3 regions of the Arthrobacter sp. UYEF20 genome follow, and region 3 is predicted to be linked to each of the others. Evidence: predicted binding sites of a transcription regulator. Region 3 holds the regulator's gene; each other region holds the start of a gene.
The links. The regulator LexA, encoded in region 3, represses DNA repair genes until DNA is damaged. The targets are predictions, from matches to a motif close to TCGAACANNTGTTCGA.
Positions count from the first base shown of each region.

Region 1: uvrA (excinuclease ABC subunit UvrA) is a predicted target of LexA. The motif match lies at 2,503-2,518, and genes of this name have one in related genera.
Region 2: ABIB26_RS20675 (Rv2578c family radical SAM protein) is a predicted target of LexA. The motif match lies at 3,320-3,335, and genes of this name have one in related genera.

Region 1 is NZ_JBEPNP010000005.1:192,135-201,822, reverse strand. It holds gene uvrA (excinuclease ABC subunit UvrA) at 1-2,419, opposite strand, end outside; gene ABIB26_RS08210 (GntR family transcriptional regulator) at 2,591-2,983, opposite strand; gene ABIB26_RS08205 (ABC transporter ATP-binding protein) at 2,980-4,761, opposite strand; gene ABIB26_RS08200 (ABC transporter ATP-binding protein) at 4,977-6,752, opposite strand; gene ABIB26_RS08195 (trans-aconitate 2-methyltransferase) at 6,917-7,696, opposite strand; gene ABIB26_RS08190 (DEAD/DEAH box helicase) at 7,862-9,688, shown strand, end outside.
Region 2 is NZ_JBEPNP010000026.1:25,700-35,387, reverse strand. It holds gene ABIB26_RS20690 (DUF3311 domain-containing protein) at 1-123, shown strand, start outside; gene mctP (monocarboxylate uptake permease MctP) at 120-1,814, shown strand; gene ABIB26_RS20680 (nuclear transport factor 2 family protein) at 1,895-2,023, opposite strand; gene ABIB26_RS20675 (Rv2578c family radical SAM protein) at 2,136-3,311, opposite strand; gene ABIB26_RS20670 (SIMPL domain-containing protein) at 3,420-4,058, opposite strand; gene ABIB26_RS20665 (hypothetical protein) at 4,060-4,533, opposite strand; gene pheS (phenylalanine--tRNA ligase subunit alpha) at 4,828-5,886, shown strand; gene pheT (phenylalanine--tRNA ligase subunit beta) at 5,889-8,432, shown strand; gene ABIB26_RS20650 (4'-phosphopantetheinyl transferase family protein) at 8,534-9,112, shown strand; gene ABIB26_RS20645 (M1 family metallopeptidase) at 9,341-9,688, opposite strand, start outside.
Region 3 is NZ_JBEPNP010000013.1:4,406-14,093, forward strand. It holds gene hisB (imidazoleglycerol-phosphate dehydratase HisB) at 1-526, opposite strand, end outside; gene ABIB26_RS14765 (histidinol-phosphate transaminase) at 593-1,711, opposite strand; gene ABIB26_RS14770 (LysM peptidoglycan-binding domain-containing protein) at 1,837-2,274, opposite strand; gene lexA (transcriptional repressor LexA) at 2,646-3,395, shown strand; gene ABIB26_RS14780 (ATP-dependent DNA helicase) at 3,616-5,835, opposite strand; gene hflX (GTPase HflX) at 5,828-7,396, opposite strand; gene ABIB26_RS14790 (class I SAM-dependent methyltransferase) at 7,847-8,461, shown strand; gene dapF (diaminopimelate epimerase) at 8,442-9,398, opposite strand; gene miaA (tRNA (adenosine(37)-N6)-dimethylallyltransferase MiaA) at 9,370-9,688, opposite strand, start outside.

The DNA.
Region 1 (9,688 bases), on a different contig from region 3:
CCTTGTAGTGGACTTCCAGGGTTTCCCGGTTGTAGCGCGCCCCGTGGCAGACCTCGCAGGGCACGTAGACGTCCGGCAGGAAGTTCATTTCGATCTTCAGCGTGCCGTCACCGGAGCAGGCCTCGCAGCGGCCGCCCTTGACGTTGAAGGAGAACCGGCCCGGCTGGTAGCCGCGGACCTTGGCCTCGGTGGTCTCGGCGAAAAGCTTGCGGATGTTGTCGAACACACCCGTATAGGTCGCCGGGTTGGAGCGCGGCGTGCGGCCGATGGGGCTCTGGTCGACGTGCACCACCTTGTCCAGGTGCTCGAGGCCCTGGATGGACTTGTGCCGTCCGGCCACCTGCTTGGCGCCGTTGAGCTTGTTGGCCAGCACCTTGTAGAGGATCTCGTTGACGAGGGTGGACTTGCCGGAACCGCTGACGCCCGTCACCGCGGTGAAGAGGCCCAGCGGGAAGGTTGCATCCACGTTCAGGAGGTTGTTCTCCTTGGCGCCGATGACCTTCAGTTCCCGCTTCTTGTCGTACTTGCGGCGCTTCTTCGGGATCTCGATCCGCCTGCGGCCGGAGAGGTAATCGCCGGTGAGCGATTCCGTGTTTTCCAGCAGTTCCTTGTAGGACCCGGAGTGCACCACCATGCCGCCGTGTTCGCCGGCGCCGGGTCCGATGTCCACCACCCAGTCGGCTTCCTGGATGGTGTCCTCGTCGTGCTCCACCACGATCAGGGTGTTGCCGAGGTCCCGCAGCCGGGTGAGCGTCTCGATGAGGCGGCGGTTGTCCCGCTGGTGCAGCCCGATGGACGGCTCGTCCAGGACGTAAAGGACGCCCACGAGGCCGGAACCGATCTGGGTGGCGAGCCGGATGCGCTGGGCCTCGCCGCCGGACAGCGTGCCGGAGGGCCGCTCCAGGTTCAGGTATTCCAGGCCGACGTCGAGGAGGAAGGTCAGCCGGGCCTGGATTTCCTTCAGGACCTGGTGCGCGATCTGGGCCTCGCGGTCCGTCAGCACGAGGTTGTCCAGGAAGTGCGCGCATTCGCGCATCGGCAGCGCGGCGACCTCGGCGATGTTCTTGCCGTTGATCAGCACGGACAGCGACGCCGGGTTCAGCCGGGCGCCGTTGCAGGCCGGGCACGGGATCTGCCGCATGTATTCCTCGTAGCGGTCCCGGGCCTTGTCCGAGTCGGTTTCGAGGTGTTTGCGGTGCACGTACTGGATGACGCCTTCGAAGCCGGTGCTGTACTTGCGTTCCCGGCCGAAGCGGTTGCGGTACTGCACCACCACCTTGTGGTCCTTGCCGTGCAGCACGGTCTGGCGGGTGTCCTCGGAGAGCTTGTCCCACGACGTCTTCATCGAGAAGCCGAGTTCCGTGGCGAGTCCGCCGAGCAGCCGGCCCCAGTATTCCGACGTCGCCGTCCCGAGGGACCAGGGCGCGATGGCCCCCTCCGCCAGGGAGAGTTCCCCGTTCGGGATGATGAGTTCCTCATCGACCTCCAGCTTCGTGCCGATGCCGCTGCAGGCGGAGCAGGCGCCGAAGGGGTTGTTGAACGAGAAGGAGCGCGGCTCGATCTCGTCAATCGCGAGCGGGTGCTCGTTGGGGCAGGCGAGGTGCTCGGAGAACGCCCTGACCCGCTCCGGGTCGTCCTCGTCGAGGTCGACGAATTCGGCCAGGATCCGGCCCTCGGCCAGCCCGAGCGCGGTTTCCACCGAGTCGGTGAGGCGCTGGCTGATGCCCTCCTTGACCACCAGGCGGTCCACCACAACCTCGATGGTGTGCTTGAACTGCTTGCCGAGCTTGGGCGGATCGCTCAGCTGGATCAGCTTGTCGTCCACCCGGGCGCGTGAATAGCCCTTGGCCGTGAGCTCCTTGAACAGCTCGACGAATTCACCCTTGCGGCCGCGGACCACGGGGGCCAGGACCTGGAAGCGGGTGCCCTCCGGCAGTTCCAGCAGCTGGTCCACGATCTGTTGCGGGGTCTGCTTCGTGACAGGCTCCCCGCAGACAGGGCAATACGGGCGGCCGACGCGGGCCCACAGGAGGCGCATGTAATCGTAAATCTCGGTGATGGTGCCCACGGTGGAGCGGGGGTTCTTGCTGGTGGACTTCTGGTCGATGGACACCGCGGGCGAGAGGCCTTCGATGAAGTCGACGTCGGGCTTGTCCACCTGTCCCAGGAACTGCCGGGCGTAGGCGGAGAGCGACTCGACGTAGCGGCGCTGGCCCTCGGCGAAGATCGTGTCGAAGGCGAGGGACGACTTACCGGAGCCGGAGAGCCCGGTGAAGACGATCATGGAGTCCCGCGGCAGGTCGAGGTCCACGTTGCGCAGGTTGTGCTCGCGGGCGCCCTTGACGACGAGCCGGGACATGTCCGGACGCTTCACCTCGGGGCGGGATTCGGCCGCGCGGCCCGGTTTTGCGGAGCCCATCGGAACGGTACTCATCGGAACGGCGGGCTGGTCATCAACGGCTGGATCTTCAGCTACGGCTTTAGGCACGCTACCAATGCTAATCGAAAACTTCTTCGAATATCTATTCCCGGCTGTGTCCCAGGCTGGAGAATCAGGCAAGGTGTGCTATCGGGGAGTGTTAGCTGTGTGCTATTCGCGGTCGTACGCTGCGGCGAGCAGTTGCACGGCCGCGGCGAAGCTGGCGCCCTGGGCCTTCGCGGCGGCGGCGAAGTCGGCGGCGGCGGCGGAGAGCGAGCCCCAGGCCTCGTCCCGGGCGCAGACCACCGTCCCGTTCCGGCCCCGCGTGATCACGACGCCGGCGGCCTCGAGTTCCTTGTAGGCCCGCGCCACGGTGTGGGGGGCAACGCCCAGTTCGGCGGCGAGGCTGCGGACTGCCGGCAGCCTGGTTCCCGGTGCCAGCGTGCCGTTGTCCGCCCGTTCGATGACATTGAGCCGGAGCTGTTCGAACAACGGCACCGAGCTGGCCTGGTTGGGCTTCCAGGCGCCGGGAAATCGGTCCGCCACGTTCTCGGTAGGGCTCACTGTTCCGGCATCCTCAGGCCGCCCCGCTGTTCGCGGCCGGCGAACTGGGCCCCGTAGAGATCCGTGTAAAGCGCGCCCCTGGCCATCAGCTGCTGATGGGTCCCGTGTTCAACGATCCGTCCGTGGTCCATGACGAGAATTAGATCAGCGTCCCGGACGGTGGACAAGCGGTGGGCAATCACGAAGCTGGTCCGGCCGTGACGGAGGCGCTGCATCGCCTGCCGGATTTGGACCTCGGTGCGGCTGTCCACCGAGCTCGTGGCCTCGTCCAGGACCAGGATGCTGCGGCCTGCCAGTTGCGCCCTCGCGATCGAGACCAGCTGGCGCTGCCCCCGGCTGAGCGAGCCGCCGTCGTCGCCGAGCAGGGTGGCGTAGCCGTCCGGCAGCGAGCGGACGAACTGGTCCACGTGGCTGGCCTGCGCCGCGGCGACGACGTCGTCCTCGCTGGCGCCGGGCCTGCCGTATTCGATGTTCTCCCGGATGCTGCCCGTGAACAGCCAGGCGTCCTGCAGCACGGTGCCGATGGCGGAGCGCAGCTGGTCCCGGGGCATCTCCGCGATGTCCGTGCCGTCGACGGTGATCCGGCCGGAGTCCAGTTCGTAGAACCGCATCAGGAGGTTCACCACGGTGGTTTTGCCGGCGCCGGTGGGGCCCACGATCGCCACCGTCTGCCCCGGCTCCACGGCAAAGGACAGATCCTGGACCACGGGGGAACCGGGGCTGTAGCTGAAGGTGACGTGTTCGAAGGCGATGCGGCCTTCGGCCCCGGGCGCCGTCCCGCCGGCCGGCGTCGTCCCGCCGGCCGGTGGCTTCCCCGCGCCAGCCGGCGGATCCCCCGCCCCGGCCGCCTGGTCGGGGGAAATCTCCGGGGCGTCCAGCAGGGCAAAGACCCGCTCAGCCGAAGCCAGGCAGGACTGCATGAGGGTCAGCATCCCGCCGATCTGGCCCATCGGCTGGCTGAAGAGGCGGCTGAACTGGATGAAGGCCTGGATGCCGCCGATCGTCATGGCGCCCGCCGTGACCTGGAGGGCCCCCACCACGGCGACGGCGACGTAGTTGAGGTTCGAGACGAAGACCATCAGCGGCTGCACCACGCCCGACACGTACTGGGCGCGGGCACTGGCGCGGCTGAGTTTCCCGTTGCTCTCCCTGAAGCTGGCCGCCGAGGCTTCCTGCCGGCCGAAGGCCTTGATCACCTCGTGCCCCGTGAAGAATTCCTCCAGCTGTGCGTGCAGCTCGCCGGTGCTCCCCCACTGCTCGGTGAAGTATGCCTGCGACTTCCGGGCCACCAGGACAGTGATCAGGGCGGATACCGGCACGGACACCAGCGCGATCACCGCCAGGACCGGCGAGATCCACAGCATCATGGCCAGTGCCCCGGAGAGCATCAGCAGCGACATGATCAACTGGTTCAGCAGTTGGTTCAGGGCCTGGGAGATGTTGTCGACGTCGTTGGTGGCGCGGCTCAGGACCTCACCCCGGTGCTGTTCGTCGAAGTGGCCGGACGGCAGTACGTGCAGTTTCTCCTCGACGGAGGAGCGGAGATCAAAGCCCAGACGCTGGACGGCCGTGGCGGCCAGGGCGCCCTGGATCCAGTTGAAGACCGAGGCACCCAGGTACATGAGGGAGACAGCCGCGAGCAGTGCCGCCAGCTTCCCCACGTTGAAGGTGCCCCGCACGACGCCGTCAACCACGACGTCGGTGGCGTCCCCCAGGGCCTTGGGGGCCGCCACATTGAGGATCACGAAGGCGCAGGTGGCCGCGATGACACCGGTCATCCGCCACTTCGACGGCCGGAGCAATCCGAGCAGCCGGCCAATGGCCCGGCGGCCGGACCGGGCAGCCCCGGGGGCCGCCGTCCGGCCGGCCGTCCGGGCGCCGCCGTCCGTGGAGGCCGGGGAATCCTTCGAGGATACGGGCGCAGCCCAGGCCCCGGCCTTGTCTGCGGCCTCGTCTTCGTCTTCGTCTTCGTCTTCGAGGGCAGGTTTGCGGCTCACGGAGTCTCCTCCAGCACAAGCTGCGAGGCTGCGATCTCCTGGTAGCTCGGTGAGGCGTCCATCAGTTCCCGATGGGTGCCCTGCGCCACGATCCGGCCGCCTTCCAGCACCAGGATCAGCCCGGCGTCCACGATCGTGGCCACCCGCTCGGCCACGATCAGTACCGTTGCAGAGCGCAGCAGCGGTTTCATGGCCTCCCGCAGCCGGTAATCGGTGCCATAGTCCAGCGCCGAGAAGCTGTCGTCGAAGAGGTAGACGGGGGCACGCCGGAGCAGCGCGCGGGCAATGCAGAGCCGCTGCCGCTGGCCGCCGGAGAAATTCGTGCCGCCCTGGCTCACCGGGGACTGCAGTCCGTGCGGCAGCTGGCGGACGAAGCCCGCGGCCTGGGCCGTGGTGAGCGCAGCCCAGAGTTCCTCGTCGGTGGCCGCGGGGGACCCCATCCTGAGATTGTCCGCGATCGTCCCGGAAAACAGGTAGGAGTGTTGTGGCACCAGACCGATGAGACCGCGGAGCACCTCCAGCGGCAGGGCACGGACCGCGTGGCCCCCGATCGTGATGTTCCCGGCAGTGGTGTTCAGGAAGCGCGGCAGCAGGTTCAGCAGCGTGCTCTTGCCGCTGCCGGTGGCGCCGATGATGGCCGTCGTGGTGCCGGGCAGCGCCTTGAAGCTGATGCCGGCGAGGACTGGCGCTTCGGCGCCCGGGTAGGCGAACGCGACGTCGCGGAACTCCACCGTGTTGTCCGCCGGACCGGGGCCGTTCGGGCCGTGGCCATCCACACCGGACTCCACCGTGTTGTCCGCCGGACGGGGCCCGTCCGGGCCGGGCCCGTCCGCGATGGCCGGAACCGTGTCCAGGACCGCCTGGATCCGTTCCGCGCAGGCAGCCGCGCGGGGGGCCGTCATGAAGACGTACATGGCCATCATGATGGCGATCAGGATCTGCAGGATGTAGGCGATGAATGCCGTCAGCGCTCCCAGCCGCATCTCGCCGGACTCGATCCGGTGCCCGCCGAACCAGACGACGCCGACGGAGGACAGATTGACCACGAGCATGATCATCGGCATCATCCCGGCGACGAGCAGGGCCGAGCGCAGGTTGTTCCGGGTGAGGTCCTGGTTCGCGCCGTTGAACCGCCGGATCTCGTGGCCCTGCCGGACGAAGCCGCGGATGACGTTGGCTCCTATGATCTGCTCACGCAGTACCCGGCTGATCCGGTCGATCAGCCCCTGGCCCTCCCGGTACAACGGAACGAGGCGCCGCACGATCACGGCCATGATGACGGTGAGCAGCGGCACCACGGCGATAACGATGCCTGACAGGGCCAGGTCCTGGTGGATGGCCAGGGCAATCCCGCCGAGGAAGATGGCGGGGGCGGCGACCAGCATGGTGAACACCAGGACGGCCAGGTTCTGGATCTGGGCCACGTCGTTGGTGGCCCGCGTGACCAGGCTGGCGGCGCCGAACACGGCCACCTCCTGGGAGGACAAGGACTGGACCTTGGCGAAGAGCTCTTCGCGCAACTGCCGGCCCACGTCCATGGCCACGACGGCGCCCAGGTAGCCGGCGATGATCGCCGCCACGACCTGGACCGCGGCGATCCCGGCCATCCAGACGCCGAGGTCCAGGATTTTCGCCGTATTGCGGCCGACAATCCCGTCGTCGATGATGGCGGCGTTGAGGGTGGGCAGAAGCAGGTTGGCGCTGGACTGCACCAGTTGGAGGAGAACGATGGCCAGCACGGTCACCTTATGGGCGGACAGCAGGCGCCCCATCAGGCCAATAAGCACCGAACCTCCATCCCTGGATCAGGACTCCGATCCAGAATCAGTGTGGCGGCCGCCCCCCGGGCCGCTTCGTCATTCTAGGCCCAGCCGCCTGGTGTTGATTGTCATACGCTTCCGGGCCCGGAGACGGGGGTCCGGAAGCCCGTCTCCGCTCAGTCGCGTTTGCGGGCCACGGCAAATATCCGGCGGAACGGGAAGACCGTCCCGTGCGCCCCGGAGGGGTACGCCTCAGCCAGCCGTGCGGAATATTCGCTCTCAAATTCGCCGGCTTCCTCGGCGGACAGGGCGGCCAGCACAGGCCGGAGCCCGGTGCCCCGGACCCACTCCAGCACCGGGTTTTTGCCCGGGAGCAGCTGCAGGTACGTGGTTTCCCAGGCATCGGCGTCGCAGCCGGCGTCGAGCATGATCTCGAGGTATTCGGCGGCTTCGCCGACGACGTCGTCATGGCGGAGCACACCGCCGAGCCGGCCGGCCCAGGCCCCGGACTCCGCCAGCCCGCGCATCAGGGTGTGGGAGGGCGAGTTGAAGTTTCCGGGCACCTGCAGGGCGAACCACGCGCCGGGCCTGAGGGCGGCGAGCCAGCGCGGCAGCAGCTCGCGGTGGCCGGGAACCCACTGCAGGGCAGCGTTGGTGACCACAGCGTCCGTCTGTTCAGAAGGCATCCAGGCGGCGATGTCGGCCACGCCGAAGGAGAGATTGGCGAACTTGTCCGCGTAGGCGTCTGCTTTCGCCAGCATCTCCTCGGAGGAATCCAGGCCCACCACCCGGGCGTCGGGCCAGCGCTCCGCGAGCGTGGCGGTGAGGTTCCCGGGGCCGCAGCCGAGGTCCACCACCAGCCGGGGATCGTCCGCGTGGATCCGGGACGTCAGGTCAAAGTAGGGCCTGTCACGGTAGTCCCCGAACTGCACGTATTTGACGGGATCCCATTTCATTATTTCCTCCAGTCAGCGGCGTGGATGCGACGTCCGAAGCGTAACCCCGGCCCGGGGCGGGACCAAGGAGGCGCGCGCCCTGCCGGCCGGCCGCCGGCCCCTCCTGCAGGTCCTCCCCTTCAGGGTCCGGCCCACTAAGCTTCCGGCCCACTAAGCTGGGGCGTAATGAAACTTGTTGATCAGCTCCCCGCCCCGGCCGCCCGAGTCCCAGGCAGGACCGGACTGGATCCGGACGAGCTGTATACGAGGTTCGTCGAATGGACCGAAAGCCGCGGACTGGCCCTGTACACCGCCCAGGACGAGGCCATCATGGAACTGGCCGCCGGCTCCAACGTGATCCTGGCGACCCCCACGGGTTCCGGAAAGTCCCTCGTTGCGATCGCCGCGCATTTCCAGGCCATGGCCCGGGGGCAGCGCAGCTATTACACCGCGCCGATCAAGGCCCTCGTGTCCGAGAAGTTCTTTGCCTTGTGCGAGATCTTCGGGGCCGAAAACGTCGGCATGATCACGGGTGACTCCGGCGTCAACCAGGACGCCCCGATCATCTGCTGCACCGCCGAGATCCTGGCCAACACCGCCTTGCGGGAAGGTGCAGCCGCGGACCTGGGCTCCGTCGTCATGGACGAGTTCCACTTCTACTCCGACCCGCAGCGCGGCTGGGCGTGGCAGGTTCCGCTGCTGGAACTCCCGCAGGCCCAGTTCCTGCTGATGTCCGCGACCCTCGGCGACGTCAGCCGGTTCGAGGCGGGCATCAGCGAACTGACCGGGCGCCCGACGACGACCGTCAGTTCCGTGGAACGGCCCATCCCGCTGCACTACTACTACGAGCAGACTCCCGTCCACGAGACCCTCGAGGAGCTGCTCGCCACCAAGCAGGTGCCCGTGTACGTGGTGCACTTCAGCCAGGTGGAGGCCATCGACCGCGCGCAGAACCTGATGAGCATCAACGTCTGCACCCGCGAGGAGAAGGACAGGATCGCCGAGCTGATCGCCGGCTTCCGCTTCGCCGCCGGCTTCGGCAAGACCCTGAACCGGCTGGTCCGCCACGGCATCGGCGTGCACCACGCCGGGATGCTGCCGAAGTACCGCCGGCTCGTGGAACAGCTGGCCCAGGCCGGACTGCTCAAAGTCATCTGCGGCACGGATACCCTCGGCGTCGGCATCAACGTGCCGATCCGCACGGTGCTGCTGACCGCCCTGAGCAAGTACGACGGCGTCCGCACCCGGGGGTTGAACTCCCGCGAGTTCCACCAGATCGCCGGCCGGGCCGGCCGGGCCGGCTACGACACGGCCGGGACCGTCGTCGTGCAGGCCCCCGAGCACGTCACCGAAAACGTCAAGGCGATGGCGAAAGCCACGGCAAAGTTCGGCGACGACCAGAAGAAGCTGCGCCAGGTGGTCAAGAAGAAGCCGCCCGAGGGTTTCGTGTCCTGGGGCGAGCCCACCTACAAACGCCTGGTGGAGTCCGTCCCGGACCCGCTGACCTCCAGCTTCACCGTGACCCACGCGATGCTGATGAACCTGATGGAACGCCCGGGCGACCCGTTCAAGGCCGCCCGCCGGCTGCTCACCGAAAACCACGAGCCGCGCTCCTCCCAGCTGCAGCTCATGAAGAAGGCCCTCGGCATCTACCGCGAGCTGCTGGCAGCCGGAGTCGTGGAGCGGATCCCGCCCGAGGAGCAGGGGCGGGACGGCCGCACCGTCCGGCTGACGGTCCACCTGCAGGCCAACTTCGCCCTGAACCAGCCGTTGTCCCCCTTCGCCCTCGCGGCGCTGGACTTGCTGGACCCGGAGTCGCCGTCGTACGCCCTGGATGTGGTGTCCGTGATCGAATCGACCCTGGAGAAGCCGCGGCAGATCCTCTCCGCACAGCAGAAGAAGGCCCGCGGCGAGGCGATCGCGGCGATGAAGGCCGACGGCATCTACTACGACCAGCGCATGGCCATGCTCGAGGACGTCACGTACCCGCAGCCGCTGGCTGAAATCCTCGGC
Region 2 (9,688 bases), on a different contig from region 3:
CAAATGATGTGGATTCCGGTCACCGTTGGCCTGGTGGGGATCTCCTACTGGCTGGTAAGCAAGGAGGATCGCCGCCGGCGCGAATCCGTGCGGGGCATGACCAGCGCCGAGGAGGAGCGATGAGCGGGGCCAGTGTGCCGCTGGCGGTTCCGGACCGGCCCATTAGCGGCGTTGCACTCACTATTGTGATCATTCTCTTCGTCTTGGTGGCGGCCTTGGGGTTCGTTGCTGCGCGGTGGCGCCGGGAAGAGGCGACAGGGCTGCACAGCCTGGACGAGTGGGGCCTCGGGGGCCGCGGTTTTGGAACCTGGGTGACCTGGTTCCTGCTCGGCGGCGACTTATATACGGCCTACACTTTCGTGGCCGTTCCGGCTGCAATGTGGGCCACTGGAGCAGTGAGCGGTTTCTTCGCGGTGCCGTACACGATCGTTCTGTACCCCATCGTGTTCCTCCTGATGAGCCGGTTGTGGTCCGTCTCGCACCGGCATGGGTTCGTCACGCCGGCCGATTTCGTTGGCGGCCGCTATGGCAGCAGGGCGCTTTCCCTTGCCGTCGCCGTCACCGGCATCGTCGCGACCATGCCTTACATCGCGCTGCAGCTGGTCGGCATAAAGGCCGTGCTCACGGTGCTGGGCCTGGGAAGTGCGGAGAACGTGCTGCTGACGGACCTGCCGCTGATCATCGCGTTCGTGGTCCTGGCCGCCTATACGTACACGTCGGGTCTGCGGGCTCCGGCCCTGATCGCCGTCGTGAAGGATCTGCTGATCTATCTGGCGGTGATCGTTGCGGTAATCTACCTGCCGATCAAGTTCGGGGGCTGGGGCGCCATCTTCGACGCCGCCGAGACGAAACTGGGTGCGGTCAACCCGGCTACCGGTAAACCCGCTGGAGTCTTCATTCCGGGCGCGGGCAGTTACTCCGCTTACTGGACGCTTGCTCTGGGCTCGGCCTTGGCGCTGTTTATGTACCCGCACTCGATCACGGGCGTCCTGGCGAGCAAGAGCAGGAATACGATCCGTAAGAATGCCGCGGTGCTGCCGCTGTACTCGTTGATGCTGGGGTTCCTGGCGCTGCTGGGCTACGCGGCCATATACGCCGGTACCAAGCCCATCGACTTGAACGGCGCCGTCAACCCGCAGCTGGTAGTGCCGCAGCTGTTCCTCGATCACTTCCCGGACTGGTTTGCCGGTATCGCCCTGGCCGCCATCGCCATCGGTGCTCTGGTCCCTGCCGCCATCATGTCAATAGCCGCGGCGAACCTGTTCACCCGCAACATTTACCGCGATCTGATCAAGCCTGACGCCAATCCGCGGCAGGAAGCAAACGTCTCCAAGATCGCATCGCTTGTGGTGAAATTCGGTGCACTGGTTTTCGTTATTGCCATGGACCAGTCGGCAGCAATTAACATGCAGCTCCTCGGCGGTATCTGGATCCTGCAGACCTTCCCGGCGATCGTGGCAGGGCTATACACCCGCTGGTTCCACCGGTGGGCGCTTTTCGGGGGCTGGGCAACCGGAATCATCTATGGCACTGTCGCGGCCTATAACGTGGTCAACCCCGCCACCAAAGCCAACTTTGGCGGCTCCATCGCGGCCATCCCCGGCACCGACATACAGGTCTACATCGCTGTCGTCGCGTTTGCGATAAACCTTATCGTTGCCGCAGGCCTGTCTCTGATCTTCCATGCAATGAAGCTCCCCGAGGGGAAGGACATCACCCGCAGCTCGGACTACGGCGCCGACGAGAACGATCCGACGGTCGCACAGATCCGGCGCGAGCACCCGCTCGCCGAGCCCGGAGCCCCCACGTTCTGAGTAAGTGGGGGCTTCGACACCGTCAAGGAAACCCGACCGACCTTATCCGCAGCGCCCCTTCGGCGACCAGGTGGGACGCGTCATTCGGTCACAGTGTCGGCATGCCGATGGGCTACCTTCCATTCGCCGCCTTCGCGGCGATACACCTGTGTGGCCCGCAGGGTGTAACTGCGCGGCTGACCATCGACGGAGGCCGAGGTGTGCTCCAGGCCATGCCATCCGCCACGTCATGCGCTTGCAATACGAACGTACGTGACCCGGGGCCGCCAGTGGAAGTCGGCATCGGGGCGGGCCCGGAAACCTGGGTGCCGGAAGTTGCCTTCAGAACAACGTGGGCTGCGCGGCTTGCTTTGCCGGGCTTCCATGCCGGCCGGAGTGGCCGGCCGTCCCGGGGATGCTGCCGGCCGGATACTGGGCCTCTTCCTCCCGGGGATCCAAGTCATCGGTATCACCGTTGAGCTCCCGGTGGCTGAAGCCCTGCGAGCCGGAAAAGCCATGCCGGGCCTTGAAGTACCGGATGCGTCCGGCCAGCCAGGCGCGGTACTCCTTCGAGGCATATGAGCCGCTGCCGTATAGGCGCCGGTATTTGCCGGCCAGCTGCGGATGCTCCCTCGCAAGCCACTGCATGAACCATTCACGCGTTCCGGGCTTGAGGTACAGGGCGCCGGCCGTGACGCCGGTGGCACCGGCCGCCGAGAGGGAACCGAACAGGGAATCCAGGGCCTCGTCGCTGTCCGAGAGCCACGGCAGGATGGGCATGGCCATGACCCCGCAGGGCAGCCCGGCCTCCCGCAGCCGCGAGACCAGCTTGAGCCGTGCCCGGGGACCAGGGGTGCCAGGCTCCACGGCTTCCGAGAGCCGCTCATCGGTCATCGCGAGCGAGATGCCCACCCCCACGGGGACCTGGGCCGCGGCGTGCTTCAGGAGCGGGATGTCCCGGGCGAGGAGGGTGCCCTTGGTCAGGATGGACAAGGGAGTGCCGGAATCGGCGAGGGCGCCGATGATGCCCGGCATCAGCTGGTAGCGGCCCTCGGCCCGCTGGTAGGGATCGGTGTTGGTGCCCAGGGCAACATGCTGCCGTCCCCACGAGGGCTTCGCCAGCTCCTTGCGCAGGACCTCCGCGGCGTTGATCTTGACCACCACCTGGCTGTCAAAGTCCAGACCGGCGTCGAAGTCCAGGTACGTGTGGCTCTTGCGGGCGAAACAGTAGACGCAGGCGTGGCTGCAGCCACGGTACGGGTTGATGGTCCACTCGAACGGCATCCGGGAACCCGCGACCACCTTGTTGAGCACCGATTTGGCGGTGACCTCATGGAAAGTGACCCCGGCAAACTCGGGGGTTGAAACGGAACGCACCAGCCCTAGCAGCGGGAGCAGCGCATCGGTGACTGGGGCGGCCGGGGATCCGCTGCTTCCACCGTGCGCTCCGTTGCCAGGCGCTTTGTTGACGGCAGGTTTGTTGACGGCCGGGCTGAGTGCTTGTGCGTCCCATCTCATGCCTACATTCGAATGTATGTTCGAGTTTAAGTCAAGCCTCCCGCCGGCGGGCGTCACCACGCAACCCGCCACCGGTGCGCTGACGAGCGGCGGATGACCAGCTGGAAATCAGTCGAGCAATTCCCAGACCACACCCACCGTCGCGCTGACGCTGGACTCGCCGGCTTCCACGGTGAGCGATTCCACCGCTACGGCGCGCTGCATCCTGGCCACCGGGATGGGCGCCGGGAAACCGGACAGCTGGGCAAGCGAGACAACCTTGCCCAGTTCGGCGCCGGCGAGGGACGCGAAGTGCCCGGCCGTGACGAGGGCGTCGGCCCATGCGGCTTCCCGGGCGCGCGCGGCGACGGCGGCGGGATCCGCGAAGCCGAACTCCAGCCCGTTGAGCCGGACGTCGTCGCCGCCGGCGGCGACGGCCGCGGCGATGATCTCCGAGGACGCTGCCAGCTCGCGGATCCGGACACTCAGCATGCTGGAGGCCAGGTAGCCGGACACCGTCTGCCCACGGCCCTCCTGCCAGTTGAGCTCGGCGCGGACATTGAGCCCCGAGGTGGTGATGTCCCTGTCCTGGATGCCGTGTTCGCGGAGCACGGCCGTGATAGCGGCCGAGGCACCTCCGGCGTCGCCGTAGGCAGCGCCGACGTTTTCCCGGCGGCATTCGACGCCGATCGAGAGGGTCAGCAGATCCGGCTCGGCCTCCGCACTGCCGGAGCCGGTCACTGAAATGGTCCTGGGGCTGTCCGTCATGTCATGCCTCGTTCCGCTCGGGGGCCGGGGAGCCCGGGATGCCGGTGGACTGTGAAGGGCGTATCTCCGCGGACCCGGGCTCCGGATAGCCGCCGGCCCGGAGCCCGGCGTGCCGTTCGAAGACATTGCGGGAGGCGGGGTTGCCGGTCCGCCAGCGGGACCAGCCCGCCGCGAGAAAATACAGCGGCAGGAAGGGCACACCGAGGCACCAGGCGTACTGGGTGCTGTGACGCTCCTCGTGGCCCAGCAGAACCTGATTGCCGAGGGCCTCGTCCGGTCCGGCGCGGAACAGCACCACATTGCCGACCGTGAACGCGCCGGCGAAGGGCAGCCGCCAGCGGTAGCCGGTGGCGATCAGCAGGCCGCGGGGTCCGCGGCGGACGGAGGCGCGGGCGCAGGCGGCGAGGAGCAACCCCAGCGGGGTCGAAGCATTCAGCACGTTCGCGATCTGGCGCAGCCGTTGTCCGGACGTCATGAGGCCATGCTAGCCCGGGGGGATCCCTACCGGTCAGGGATCTGTGCAGTTCAGGGATCCCTGCAGTTCAGGAAAAGAGCGGCACCGTCACGTTCGGGCACGTCGGTGCCGTCAACTAGACTGGAGGCGAGTGCCCGCTGGAGCGATTTCGGCGTGCCCTGCCCTTCGTCACAGCCTTTGTCAATGCCCATTGTCAAAGCCCGTTGTCACAGCCCGTTGTCAATGCCCGGTGACATGACACTGTTCATGGCTCCGTGCCGTTGGCATGAACCGACTCGTAGCTAAGAACAGTAGATGACTGAAACTTTGCCGGGCGCCGTCCCGAATCCCCTGGATGAAGCCGCCATCACCGCCGCCGTAGACCAGGCCGTTGCCGCCATAGCCGCCGCCTCCACGCTCGATGAACTGAAGGCAGTGCGTCTCGCGCACACCGGCGAAAAGTCCGCGCTGAGCCTCGCCAACCGTGAGATCGGCGGACTGCCGAAGGACCAGAAGGCTGCGGCCGGCAAGCTCATGGGCGCTTCCCGCGGACGCGTCAACAAGGCGCTCGCGGACCGCAATGCCGAGCTCGAAGCCGAGAACGACGCGCGGATCCTGGTCGAGGAGACGGTCGACGTCACGGTGGCCCCGCGCCGCCGTCGTGCCGGTGCGCGCCACCCGCTGTCCACCCTGCAGGAACGGGTGGCGGACATTTTCGTCGGCATGGGCTGGGAAATCGCCGAGGGCCCCGAGGTCGAGTCCGAGTGGTTCAACTTCGATGCGCTGAACTTCAAGCCGGACCACCCCGCCCGCGAAATGCAGGACACGTTCTTCGTGGAGCCGCCCGAGGCCCACCTGCTGATGCGCACCCACACCTCCCCGGTGCAGGTCCGTTCGATGCTGGAACGCGAGCTGCCCATCTACGTGCTGTGCCCGGGCAAGGTGTTCCGCACCGACGAGCTGGACGCGACGCACACCCCGGTCTTCCACCAGTTCGAGGGCCTGGCCATCGACAAGAAGCTCAGCATGGCGGACCTGCTGGGCACCCTGGAGCACTTCACCCGGCAGATGTTCGGCGACGAGGCGCAGATCCGGCTGCGCCCCAACTACTTCCCGTTCACTGAACCCTCCGCGGAGCTGGACATCTGGCATCCGGGGGCCAAGGGCGGCCCGCGCTGGATCGAGTGGGGCGGCTGCGGCATGGTCAACCCCAACGTGCTCCGGGCCGCCGGCATCGATCCGGACATCTATTCAGGTTTTGCCTTCGGCATGGGCATTGAGCGGGCGCTTATGTTCCGCAACGAGGTCGGCGACATGCGCGACATGATCGAAGGCGATGTACGTTTCAGCGAGCACTTCGGGATGGAGATCTAACCGTGCGTATCCCACTTTCCTGGCTGCGTGAATTCGCGCAGGTACCGGCCGGAGCAACGGCCGAAGACGTCATGGCGGAGCTCGTCAAGGTCGGCTTTGAAGAAGAGGCGGTCCACCGCCCCGCGGACACCCTCAAGGGCCCCGTCGTGGTGGGCCAGGTGCTGAGCATCGTCAAGGAACCCCAGACCAACGGCAAGACCATCAACTGGTGCCAGGTGCGGGTGGTCCCCGAAGGCCAGCAGCAGAGCCTCACCGGAGACGGCATCGATCCCTCCGGCGTGCAGGGCATCATCTGCGGAGCCCACAACTTCGTTGAAGGCGACAAGGTGGTGGTCACCCTTCCCGGCGCCGTGCTGCCGGGAGACTTCCACATCTCGGCTCGGAAGACCTACGGGCACCTGTCCGCCGGCATGATCGCCTCCGTGCGCGAACTCGGCATCGGCGAGGACCACGACGGCATCCTGGTGCTCGCAAGGATCGGACTCGATCCCGAAATCGGCACCGACGCCATGGAACTCCTAGGCCTTCATGACGAGGCCGCCGAGATCAACGTCACCCCGGACCGCGGCTATGCGTTCTCGATCCGCGGCGTCGCCCGCGAATACGCGCACGCCACCGGCACGTCCTTCACCGACCCCGCGTCCAAGGTCACGGCACCGGCTGAACTGTCCGGCGGACACGGCGTCAAGCTCAACGACGACGCGCCCATCTACGGCAAGCCCGGCTGCGACCGCTTCGTGGCCAGGACCGTCCGCGGCGTCGACGCCACCCGGCCGACGCCCCCGTGGATGACGTCCCGGCTGCGTCTTGCCGGCATCCGCTCCATCTCCCTGCCCGTGGACATCTCCAACTACGTCATGCTGGAACTCGGCCAGCCCACGCACTGCTACGACCTGGACACGCTGTCCGGCGACATCGTGGTCCGCCGCGCCGTGGCGGGGGAGAAGATCACCACCCTGGACGGCAAGGAGCGGAAGCTCGACGTCGAGGATCTCCTGATCACCGACGGCTCCGGTGCGATCGGCATCGCCGGCGTCATGGGCGGTGCCGCCACCGAGGTCAGCGATTCGACGTCGAACGTCCTGGTTGAAGCGGCGCACTTCGACGAGGTGTCCATCGGACGCTCCCGCCGCCGGCACAAGCTCCCGTCCGAGGCGTCCAAGCGCTTCGAACGCGGCGTCGACTGGCACGTCGCCAACGTTGCAGCCCAGCGCGTTGTCGACCTCCTGGTGGAACTTGCCGGGGGCAAGGCCGACGAGGCCGGGACCGACGTCGGCACCGCGCCGGACGCCGTGACCATCGCCCTTCCGGCCGGCTTTGCCGCCGCCCGGATCGGCATTAACTTCGGCGACGAGCAGATTGTCACCTCGCTCGAGGACCTGGGCGCCGTCGTGGTGAAATCCGACGACGGCTGGACGGTCACGGCCCCGAGCTGGCGCAACGACCTGGAAACGAAGGAAGACCTCTCCGAGGAGATCGCGCGCCTGGTCGGTTACGACAAGATCCCCGCGAGCCTTCCGGTGGCGCCGCCGGGCCGCGGCCTGACCCGCGTCCAGCAGCAGCGCCGGCGCCTGGTCCAGTCCCTGGCCGCGGCCGGCCTCACCGAGGTCCTCGCGTACCCGTTCGTCTCCAAGGCCGCCAACGACACCTTCGGGGTGGCCACGGCCGGCGGGGCGCGCAAGGCGCTCAAGCTCGCCAACCCCATCAGCGAGGAGCAGGGCTACCTGCGGACCTCGATCCTGCCGGGCCTGATCGAGGTGGCCAAGCGCAACCATTCCCGCGGATTCCGCGACCTGGCACTGTTCGAGGCGGGACTCGTGTTCCTGCCCGGTGACACGCTCGGCACCGCCACGATCCCGCCGCTGGGCGCCAAGCCCAGCGATGAGGTGCTGGATGCCCTGTACGACGGCGTCCCGAACCAGCCGCTGTATCTCGCCGCCGTGCTGACCGGACATGACTCACCGGCTGCCGCGGGCCACACGCCCCGGGCCTGGGACTGGGCGGACGCACTGGACATCGCCCGGCTCGCCGGCGACGTGCTGGGCGTCGAGATCGTCATCAGCCAGGGCCAGCACCAGGCCTTCCACCCGGGACGGGCCGCGCAGCTGGCGCTCCGCACCGGCGAGGTCCTGGGCTACGCCGGCGAACTGCACCCGAAGCTGCTGGCCGCGCATGACATGCCGGCGCGCTCGGTAGCCGTCGAGTTCAACGCGGACGCCCTCTTCGAGGCCGCCGCGGACGTGATCGTCGCCCGGCACATCTCCACCTACCCGGTGGCAACCCAGGATGTCGCCCTGGTGGTGCCGCAGGAGGTTCCCGCTGAAGAGGTGCTCGCCGCCCTGCGCGAGGGTGCCGGCGAACTCCTCGAAGACGTCGCCCTGTTCGACGTGTACGCGGGCAAGGGCATCGAAGAAGGCAGGAAGTCGCTGGCGTTCAGCCTGCGGTTCCGTGCCGAGGACCGCACGCTGACGGCTGACGAAGCGTCCGCCGCCCGCGAAAGCGCCGTGGCGGTTGCCCACGTGCGCTTCGGAGCGGTCCAGCGGTAGACCTCGGGGGAACACTCGCCGTTTCCGGAATCACCGTCCGGTCCGTTCGTCTTGCCGACGTCGGACCGGACGGCGGGACCTTCCTTGATCCCGCGGAACGCGTGCGCGCCGCGGGCATCAAGGATCCGGCAAACCGGCGAGACTTCCTGGCCGGCCGGATCGCGCTGCGTGGTTTCACCGCCGGGATCCTCGGCGTGCGCCCCGGGGAACTGACGGCCGCCTATTCGTGCCCGGACTGCGGAACGGGACCGGAGCTTGACCACGGCCGGCCCGGCTACCGGCTTCACGGTGCCCCCGCCGGCCTTATCCTGAGCCTCTCCCGCAGCCGCGGCTGGGCCCTGCTGGCTGCCGGCGGCGCCCGGGAACCTGAGGCAACGGTCGGAATCGACCTGGAGCACAGCTCCGGCGTCGGGTTCCCCGGGTTCGACGACGTCGCCCTCACCCCTGCAGAACGGCAGCTGCTCGCCGCCGTGCCGCCGGATCAGGCTACCCTGTGGCGGACAGCCGCGTGGGCGCGCAAGGAAGCCCTACTGAAGGCCCACGGCACCGGACTGCGGGTCAATCCGGCCTCGGTCGACGCCTTCGCGGAGCCCACCGAGGGCGTTGTCCTCGTTGAACTGGACAGGGTTGCCCTGGGCCTTCCCGCAGGCTTTGTCGCCGCGCTTGCCGTCGCTGGCTAGTGGGACCGGAAGCCGGGCACGTGGACGCGGGCAGTAAGCGGGGCGCTCCTTCCCGGTTGCTTGCCGCCGAACCGCCTGCCGGCCGTGGCGGACCCCGGATTCCCGCGGGCGGTTTGCGCGGGGCGCCTAAGCAACCGGGGAGGAACGTCACGGCAGGGGTGCGCGGGGCGCTTGAGCCCGACCACCCCGCTGCCTGGACCTGAACCCCCGGCGAACTAACGAAAATGCCTACGAACCGCCGGCCGGCAGCGGCGGGAGTGCTTCCTCGTACAGCCAGGGGTGCAGCAGGGCCTCGGTGTCCAGGCCGGTCGCCCGGTTCGCGGCGAGGATGAACTGGGCTGTTGACACGGAGCCGTGGCGGAAGCGGCCCGCCCAGTCGTGCAGCAGCGCGAAGAAGGCCAGGTCGCCGCAGCGCAGCCGCAACGCGTGCAGCGCGAGGGCGCCGCGCTTGTAGACACGGTCATCAAACATCAGCTCGGGCCCCGGATCACCCACCAGCAGATCCTGGCTGCCGGCGTCGAGCCTCCGCCAGGCGGCCGCGGCGCGGTCCTCGAGCGGCAGGACGCCGGCTTCCTC
Region 3 (9,688 bases):
CGACGATGTGGTGCGGGTCCCGGCCGGCGGTGACATTCATGTGCAGGCAGATGCCCGCGTGCAAGGTGATCGCCTCGAAGACGTGCCGGGTCAGGGAGCCCGTGAAGTGTCCGCCGATCAGGTGGTATTCCTGGCCGGCCGGCTCGCCGCCGTGGACCAGGTACGGCCGCCCGGAAACATCGACGACGGCCTGCGCAAGGGCTTCGTCCAGCGGCACCGTCGCCTCGCCGAAGCGGCGGATGCCGGCCTTGTTCCCCAGCGCGGTGCGCAGGACCTCGCCAAAGGTGATGGCGACATCTTCCACCGTGTGGTGGACGTCGATGTGCGTGTCGCCAGTGGCCTTGACCGTCATGTCGATCAGGGAGTGCTTGCTCAGCGCCGTCAGCATGTGGTCGTAGAACGGGACCGAGGTGCTGATGTCCGAGACGCCGGTGCCGTCCAGGTTGATCTCGACCAGCACGGATGACTCGCTGGTGGTCCGTTCCATGCGTGCGGTCCGGGCAGCGGTTGATCCGGTGTTGCTCATGTGGGTGTCCTTTGGATGACGACGGTGCCCGGCGTTCAGGCGGTGTGGATGTCCTGTGTGTTAAGTCTAGGCGGGCTGCACTGCGCGGCCGGCCAGGATCCGTTCGAGGGCTTCGAGGAAGGCTGTGGTTTCCGTCTCAGTCCCCGCGGTGACGCGAAGGTGCCCGGGAATGCCGACGTCCCGGACCAGCACCCCGGCATCGAGCAGCTGCTGCCACACCTCGTGCGGGTTGTCGAGACCGCCGAAGAAGACATAGTTCGAATCCGAGGCGGCTGGCTTGAGGCCCATCCGCTGCAGTTCGGACACGATCCTGTCCCGCTGCCGCTTGATGTCCTCGACGTCGGCCATGAGCGCCACGCGGTGGTGCAGGGCGGCTAGGGCGGTTGCCTGGGTGATGGCGGAGAGGTGGTACGGAAGCCGGACGAGGCGAAGGGCGTCGGCCACCTCGGGCGCTGCCGCCATGTAGCCCACACGCGCGCCGGCGAGGGCGAAGGCCTTGCTCATGGTGCGCGAGATGATCAGCCGTTCCCGGCCCGGCAGCAGCTCGAGCGCACTCGGCGTACCGTCGTGGGCGAACTCGTGGTAGGCCTCATCGACGATCACGATCGTCTGGCTGGCTTGACCGGCTTCGTACACAGCCTGCACGACATCGAGGCCCAGGCCCGTGCCGGTGGGGTTGTTCGGGGAGCACAGGAACACGATGTTGGGCTCAAGTTCGCGGACCTGGCGCGCCGCCGACTCCGCACTCAGCCCGTAGTCCTCGGCCCGGTCCCCCACGATGTATTCCGTGTCCGTCCCGGCGGCGAGCAGGGGGTACATGGAGTACGTGGGAGGGAAGCCCAGTGCCGTGCGTCCGGGTCCGCCGAAGGCCTGCAGGATCTGCTGGAGCACCTCGTTGGAGCCGTTCGCTGCCCAGATGTGCTCCGCGCCCAGCCCGTGCCCGAGGTATTCCGCCAGGGCTTCGCGCAGTTCCGTGAACTCGCGGTCCGGATACCGGTTCAGGCCGGCCGCTGCCTCTGTTACCGCCGCGGCGATGGCCGCTCGGACGTCCGCCGGCACACCGTGGGTGTTCTCGTTGACGTTGAGCAGGATGGGGACGTCCAGCTGGGGTGCCCCGTAGGGGCTCATTCCCCGCAGATTGGTCCGGAGGGGAAGTCGGTTCAGGCGCTCTAACTGGTCAGTCACTTCACTAGTTTAAGTGAGACGGCGGCGGGCCCTGAAACTGTGACGCCTGAGGCCAGCCCGTCGACGCCTCGGCGGCGGCCTGGTACGCGACGCTCCCGGGGCCGGCAGACTACTGGGCCCGAAGACTACTGGGCCGGGACGAAGAGGGTCTGGCCGGGCAGGACGCGGGCGGCATCGAGGTTGTTGAGCTGGACGATGTCGGCGACGACGTCGCGGGGGTCGCGCCCCGGTGCCACCGTCCCGGCGATGGCCCACAGTGATTCCCCGGGCTGCACCGTGACGGAGACGGTGGGGGTCAGTGACAGCTCCTCAACAGACTCGGAGGCCTTGGCAGGTGCATTCAGGAAGCCGCTGAATGAAAGGATCAGGGCGGCAAGCAGGATCAAAGGCACGCCGAAGAAGACGAACCGGCCCCGCCTGGTCAGCCGCAGTGGAGCCTGCCTGGCGCGGGACGCACCGCCGGCCGGAGCGGCCGGACGGAAGGAAACCCGCGGTACGGACCGGCCATACCCGCCGGATGCGTCATGGCCGAAAGTGTCGTGAAACGCGCTTGATGCTGACATGAACTGAGCCCTCCTGGACCATACTGGGCCGCCGGCGTACTCCACGTACTTGCCGCCAACCGGCCTAACCTTCGAACATAGAACCGAACAAACGCTCTCATCGAACTGCCATGCTCACATCCGACTCTCGGAAGTTCGAACACATATTCGAACGTCACCTGTCCAGTTTTAGCACCTATTAACGAACATTGTCGAGACTCGCTAGAACAAATGTTTGAAAAAGCTGTGTGGCTGGCCTACGTTTGAGTCACAGGACAACCACTTCTGCAGTCGATCACCAGTAGTTGATCAGCGGGGTCTGACATTCAGGCCGGAAGGTCCCGGTAGCTGCAGCCCGGCAGCCCGGGCGGAATGGAAAGGCATTGGCGAATATGGCAGCACCAGCCACCGGTGGCAGGGCATCCCAACGGAGCCCGCAGTCAGCCAGGCCTCCCAAGAGCCTGACCGTCCGGCAGAAGAAGATCCTCGAAACCATCCAGCGTTCGGTGGCGGACCACGGCTACCCTCCCTCGATGCGCGAGATTGGCGACACTGTGGGTCTGGCGAGTCTCTCCAGCGTGACGCACCAGCTCTCCCAGCTCGAGAAGCTCGGCTACCTGCGGCGGGATCCCAAGCGGCCGCGCGCCATGGAAGTGCTCATGCCGCTGACCCTCGACGAGGGCAGCCCGAAGGTCTCGGGAGTGGAGAAGTCCAGCGGCCTGCGCGCCGTGGGCGGGCTGTCCGTCTCGGAACTGGCCAGCGCTACGGATACCGCAATGGTCCCCCTCGTCGGCCGTATCGCGGCTGGCGGCCCGATCCTCGCGGACCAGGTTGTGGAAGACGTCATGCCGTTGCCGCGCCAGCTGGTGGGCCACGGAGAGCTCTTCATGTTGAAGGTGGCGGGCGACTCGATGATCGATGCCGCCATCTGTGACGGCGACTGGGTGGTGGTGCGCCGGCAGGGCGACGCCGTGAACGGCGACATTGTTGCCGCGCTGCTGGACGACGAGGCCACGGTCAAGACGTTCCGCCAGCGCGACGGCCACACCTGGCTGCTGCCCCAGAACACGCAGTACGAGCCAATCCTCGGCGACCACGCCGTCATTATGGGCAAGGTCGTCTCGGTCCTGCGCTCCCTTTAGTGGGCATTTAGGGTCAGCGCGTTAGGACCTGCGAGCAGGGCCCCCTCCGGGACATAGGAGGGGCCCTCAGCGTTCCTCCCCAGTTGCCTGCACCGGAACAGCATTCCGACGCCGGAAAACCCCGCAACTCAGGGGATGCCGAGGGCCGCGGGCCGAGGCAACCGGGCGGGAACGTCACAGCCCGGCCAGAGCGGCCTCCTCGGGCTCCCTGTCCGTCTGCCTACTTGGCGGTCTGCGCCGGCTCCTTGGAGAGCCGTTCCAAAGCCGCCATGGCAATTGCCGGATCAGTGGTCGGCCAGAACGGCGGCAGCGCTGCCCGGAGGAATCCCCCATAGCGTTCCGTGGACAACCGCGAATCCAGCACCGCCACCACTCCCTTGTCCGTCGTCGTGCGGATCAGCCGTCCGGCGCCCTGGGCCAGCCGGATCGCGGCGTGGGTTGCGGACACACTCATGAATCCGTTGCCGCCGGCCTGGGCCACCGCGCGGGAGCGCGCTGTCATGAGCGGGTCATCCGGCCGCGGGAACGGAATCCTGTCGATGACGACGAGCCGGCAGGAGCCCCCCGGGACGTCGACGCCCTGCCACAGGGACATGGTGCCGAAGAGGCAGGTGTCCGGTTCATCGGCGAACTGGCGCACGAGCGCCGTCATGGTCGAATCCCCCTGGCACAAAATGCTCATGTCCAGCCGGGGGCGCATCGCCTCGGCGGCGTCCTCGGCAGCCCGCCGGGACGAGAAGAGGCACAGTGCGCCGCCGCCGGAAGCCCGGATCAGTTTTTCCAGCTCGTCCAGCGCTTCCGGGGACGTGCCGCGGCCGGGCTTGGGCAGGTGCTTGGCAACATAGAGGATGCCCTGCTTGGGGTAGTCGAAGGGCGAGCCGACGTCGACTCCGGTCCAGCTGGGCGCTCCGGGGCCTACCAGGCCCAGACCTCCGGCCGCCGGTTCGAAGGCGGAGCCGATGGCGAGTGTGGCCGAGGTCAGGATGACCGTGTGGTCCGCGAACAGGCCCTCGCGGAGCCGTCCGGCGACGCTCAGCGGGGCCACGTTGATCAGGGCCGGTGCGCTCTCGTCCGGCTGGGAGTATCCCTGCGCAGGGTCGAAGGTGCTGTTCCGGGAAAACCAGACCACCTCGCGGTTTTCGCGGGCAGCGAGCAGCCGTTCGCAGAGTTCCAGGATGACCATGAGGCGGGAGCGCGCGAGCTGGCGCCCGCCGTCGGCAGCGTTGGCGCTGTCCCCCTTGGAATCGGAGAGCGCGGCGCGGCAGGCGTCACGCAGCTGGTCCACGCAGTCGAGCTGCTCGCTGTTGAGCCCGTTGGGCATCAGCCCGCTGGGGACGCCTTCAATGGCAAGCTCGAGGTTGGACGCGGCATTGCTGAGCGCGTCCACCGTGATGGCAGTGTGCTTCCGGGCCCCGGAGGCGGCGACATGCACCATTGCCACGGAGAGCTGGCCGGACACGGCCCCGGTGACGCGGTCCTGCAGCTCGTGCGCCTCGTCCACCACCACGACGTCGTACTCCGGCAGCACGGCGAGGCCTTCGAAGGCGCTGACCGCCAGCATGGCGTGGTTGGTGACGACGACGTCGGCGTCGGCAGCGTTCTGCCGGGCCAGTTCGCTGAAGCATTCGGCCGCCAGGGGGCACTTCTGCGCGCCGAGGCATTCCATCGAGGTGACCGAGACCTGGCGCCAGGCGCGGTCCGTCACACCGGGCATGAGCTCGTCCCGGTCCCCGGTGGCGGTCTCCTCCGCCCAGTCGCGCAGCCGGACGACTTCCTTGCCGAGCTGGGAGGAAGGGCCGCCCATTGCCGCAGCGAAGTGCGGCACGGACGTGTCCTCGCCGAGGGAAAAGAGCTGGCCCTCGGACGGTTCCTCGGAAGGGAAGCCGCCTTCGAGCTTGTGTTTGCACACATAGTTGGAGCGGCCCTTGACGAGGGCCACCTTGACCGGGCGGTCCAGGGCAGGGGTGATGGTCTTGAGCAGCCGGGGCAGGTCGCGGCCCACGATCTGGGTCTGCAGGGCCAGCGTGGCCGTGGAGACGAGGGTGGGTTTGTCGCTGACGAGGGAATGCGCGATCAGCGGGATCAGGTAGGCCAGAGACTTGCCCGTGCCGGTGCCGGCCTGGACCAGCAGGTGGTCGCCGGTGTCGATCGCCTGCGCCACCTGCCGGGCCATTTCGTGCTGGCCGCTGCGGCTCTGACCGCCCATGCCTGACACCGCCCGGTCGAGCAGATCGATCACGAACTCTTCGCCGGCCGGTCCGCCGGTTCCTGCTGAACCGGTTCCTGCTGAACCCTGTCCCCCTGAACCCTGTCCTGCCTTAGTCTGTCCGGCTGAACCCTGTCCTGCTGAAGCCATTCCGCCGGACGCGTCCCCTTCCGGGTCCTCCCCCGCCGGGCGGTTCGCGTCCGGGTCGCCCCCGGCCACCGCTGCCTCAGTCATTGCTGATGAACGAATCCAGTTCGGCGGCCAGGCCCTCGCGCACCATCACGACGGCGCGGGTGCCGGTCTCCTCGTGGTCGAGGCTGAGGATCTCGGCGTCGGTCTCGTGCAGTTTGTTGAGCAGGTCTCCACGGTTGTACGGGATCATCAGCTCCAGCTTCACGCTGGGCCGCGGGATGCCCTCGCTGATGGCCTTGAGGAGTTCCGGGATGCCTTCGCCGGTGCGTGCCGACACCACAATGTGGCGCGGTTCGCGCTGCTTGAGCCGTTCGATCACGAACGGGTCGGCGGCGTCGGCCTTGTTCAGGACGATGATTTCCGGAACCTTGCGGGCGTCGACCTCGCTGAAGACCTTGCGGACGGCGGCAATCTGGCCCTCCGGATCCGGGTGCGAGACGTCGACGACGTGCAGGATCAGGTCCGAGTCGGCAATCTCTTCCAGGGTGGAGCGGAAAGCCTCCACGAGCTGGGTGGGCAGCGAGCGGACGAACCCCACGGTGTCGGCGAGCGTGTAACCCAGTCCGTCCGAGGTTTCGGCCTTGCGGACCGTCGGGTCCAGGGTGGCGAACAGGGCATTCTCCACCAGGACGCCGGCGTCGGTGAGCCGGTTCAGCAGCGACGATTTGCCGGCGTTGGTGTAGCCGGCGATGGCCACCGAGGGCACGGCATTACGACGGCGGTTGGCGCGCTTCGTTTCCCGGGCCGGCTTCATCGCGGCGATCTCGCGCCGCAGCTTGGCCATCCGGGTGCGGATCCGTCGGCGGTCCAGTTCGATCTTGGTTTCACCGGGACCACGCGAGCCCATGCCGGCACCGGCACCGCCCACCTGGCCACCGGCCTGGCGGGACATCGAGTCACCCCAGCCGCGCAGGCGCGGGAGCAGGTATTCGAGCTGGGCCAGTTCCACCTGGGCCTTGCCTTCGCGGCTCTTGGCGTGCTGGGCGAAGATGTCCAGGATCAGGGCCGTGCGGTCGATGACCTTGACCTTGACGATGTCTTCCAGGCTGCGGCGCTGGGACGGAGCCAGTTCGGCGTCGACCACGACAGTGTCCGCGCCGGTGGACATCACGATGTCCTTGAGTTCCTGGGCCTTGCCGGAGCCGAGGAAGGTGCCCGGATCGGGCTTCTGGCGGCGCTGGACAATCCCGTCGAGGACCTCCGAGCCGGCGGTCTCGGCCAGGGCGGCGAGTTCGCGCAGCGAGTTCTCGGCATCGGCGAGGGTTCCTTCGGTCCAGAGACCGGCGAGGACCACGCGTTCGAGGCGCAGTTGCCGGTATTCGACCTCGGTGACGTCTTCCAGTTCGGTGGACAGGCTGCCGGTACGGCGCAGGGCGTGCCGTTCCTCGAGGTCCTGCTGGTCGCCGTCGTAGTTGCTGTGTTCCTCGTCCGGCCGTGAGATCGCCTGGGCCTTGCCGAGCACCGACTTGGGCTCGCCGGTGGCCGGGGACGCCTTCCGGGCAGGGGCTTCCTTGGAGAGGATCCGGTCGATGACAGCCTGGATTTCCGCGGGACTCATGTCCTGGGCTGCTGAATCGGGTCCGGTGTTGGGCTGACTGGTCATGGTCTCCTTTGAAGGTTCGGCAATTTCAGAATAGTGCCGATCGGTGCCGTGTGGGGCGGAATTCGCGCTGGGCTGACGACTATTGGTCAAACGGGCCTCCTGGATGCCCGCGGCGGCGGTGCCGGGGCAGGGTGGGCTCCGGGTGGGAGCGGGGAGATGTGGGCGGAAGCTAACGGACCGATCCTGGCGAATCAGGGCGCTTTCGCGGGATGTTCATACGCTGAGCATTGCTGGACTCCAAGTGATGCGGGCGCCGGGCAGGGAAGGAATCACTGGATTTGGGCGCGCTGCACGAAAGAAAACTGGCGGAAGGTGGGTACCTGCGTCGCTGCGGGGACGGGACTTAACCCGTGCCGGCTACTTGAAGTTCAAGAACATGCCTCAAAGACTAGCAGACTCTCAATCTGCCGGTTTCCCATACAGGCCGACGGCCAACTAATCTGGCCAGTTATGGAGTCTGCACACTATTTCAGCGCCCAGCCGGCCGGGCCGTTCACCCGCAAGCCACTGACCGTGGAGCTTGCCGGTGAGACACGCCACCTGCAGACCTCCTCGGGCATCTTCAGCCCGGACGGCATCGACAAGGGAACGGCCGTGTTGCTGGCCGATGTGCCCTCCCCTGCGCCGCAGGGAAACCTTTTGGACATCGGTTGCGGCTGGGGCCCGATCGCGCTGACCATGGCACTGCGGGCACCTCATTCACGCGTCTGCGCGGTGGACGTGAACGAGCGCTGCGTGACGCTGACGAACGAGAACGCGGCGCTCCTGGGGCTGGGAAATGTCACGGCCAGCACACCCGACGCCGTCGATCCGGAGCTGCGCTTCGACACCATCTGGTCCAACCCGCCGATCCGGATCGGCAAAGACGAGCTTCATGCCCTGCTGCTCCTGTGGCTGCCGCGGCTGGCCGAGGGCGGCTCGGCGTGGCTCGTGGTGCAGAAGAACCTGGGGTCCGATTCGCTTCAGCGCTGGCTCGCCGCCGAGCTGGGCAGCAGCTTCACAGTGACGCGCGAGAGCACCTCGAAGTCGTTCCGCATTCTGCGGGTCAGGAAAGCGTCCCGCTAGCCACGATCACGGCCGGGCCGCTGAGCTCGACATGCTCGTGGCCTTCGGTGCCGAGGAAGAATTTCACGCCGACGACACCGCCCGGCACGTGGACGTTCCAGACGTCCGGGGCACCCTGGCCGGCCCAGTGGCGGATCGCGACGGCGGCCGCGCAGGCGCCGGTGCCACAGGACTGGGTTTCGCCCACGCCCCGCTCGTGGACGCGCATGGTGATGGTTCCGACGCCGTCGTGCACCAGCGGCTCGGATGGCACAACAAACTCGACGTTGGTGCCGTGAGGTGGCGTCGGATCCACATGGGGTGCGGTGAACAGCTGCGTGGCCTCGAGCTCTGCCAGTTCGGCCAGTGCAACGACGGTATGCGGGTTGCCCATGCTCACGGACAGAGCGGGCCGCGCGACCTCAAGTCCTGTGGCGCTGACCAGTGAATCCATGGCCCGCGCGGTGGCTTCGCCCGGGAAGATGAACTCCCAGGGGCCCATGTCGACGGCGTAGCCTGCCGCGGTGCGCACAATGGTCTTGGCCCCGCCGCGGGTGCCGATGGTCAGTGACTCCCCGGCGGGCAGCTCGACGAGGCCTTCGGCGATCAGGAAGTGCACAAAGACGCGGACCCCATTGCCGCACATTTCCGAGAGCGAGCCGTCGCCGTTGCGGTAGTCCATGAACCATTCGGCGTCCGGGTGCTCCGTGAGCAGCTCCTGGCCTTCGGGGAGCAGCCGGGAGGGGACGGCGCGGATCAGGCCGTCTCCGCCGATGCCGCGGTGGCGGTCGCACAGTGCCGCGACCTGCTCCGGGGTGACGGAGAGGGTGCCCTTCGGGTCTGCGAGGAGCACAAAGTCATTGCCCGTGCCGTGTCCCTTGGAGAATTTGAGTCCGCTCAGGGCTACAGTGTTGGCTTCAGTGCCTCGGTCAGCGGCCACGGCCAGGGTTTCGTCCATGCTCCAAGGTTACCGTTCCGGCAGAACCGGGACTGCAGAACGCGGCAGCTTTGGCTATGAGCTCGGGATCCTGCCAGTCCAGCCAGTGGATGCGGGGGTCCGCGCGGAACCAGGTCAGCTGGCGGCGGGCGAACTGCCGGGTCGCCACGATGGTCTCCTCGGCCGCCTGTTCCACGCCGGCCTCGCCGTCGAGGACCCGGAGGAACTGGGCGTAGCCGAGGGCCCGCGGGGCGGTCCTGCCGAGCCGGAGCCCGGCCCTATCAAGCTGCCGGACCTCTTCGAGCAACCCT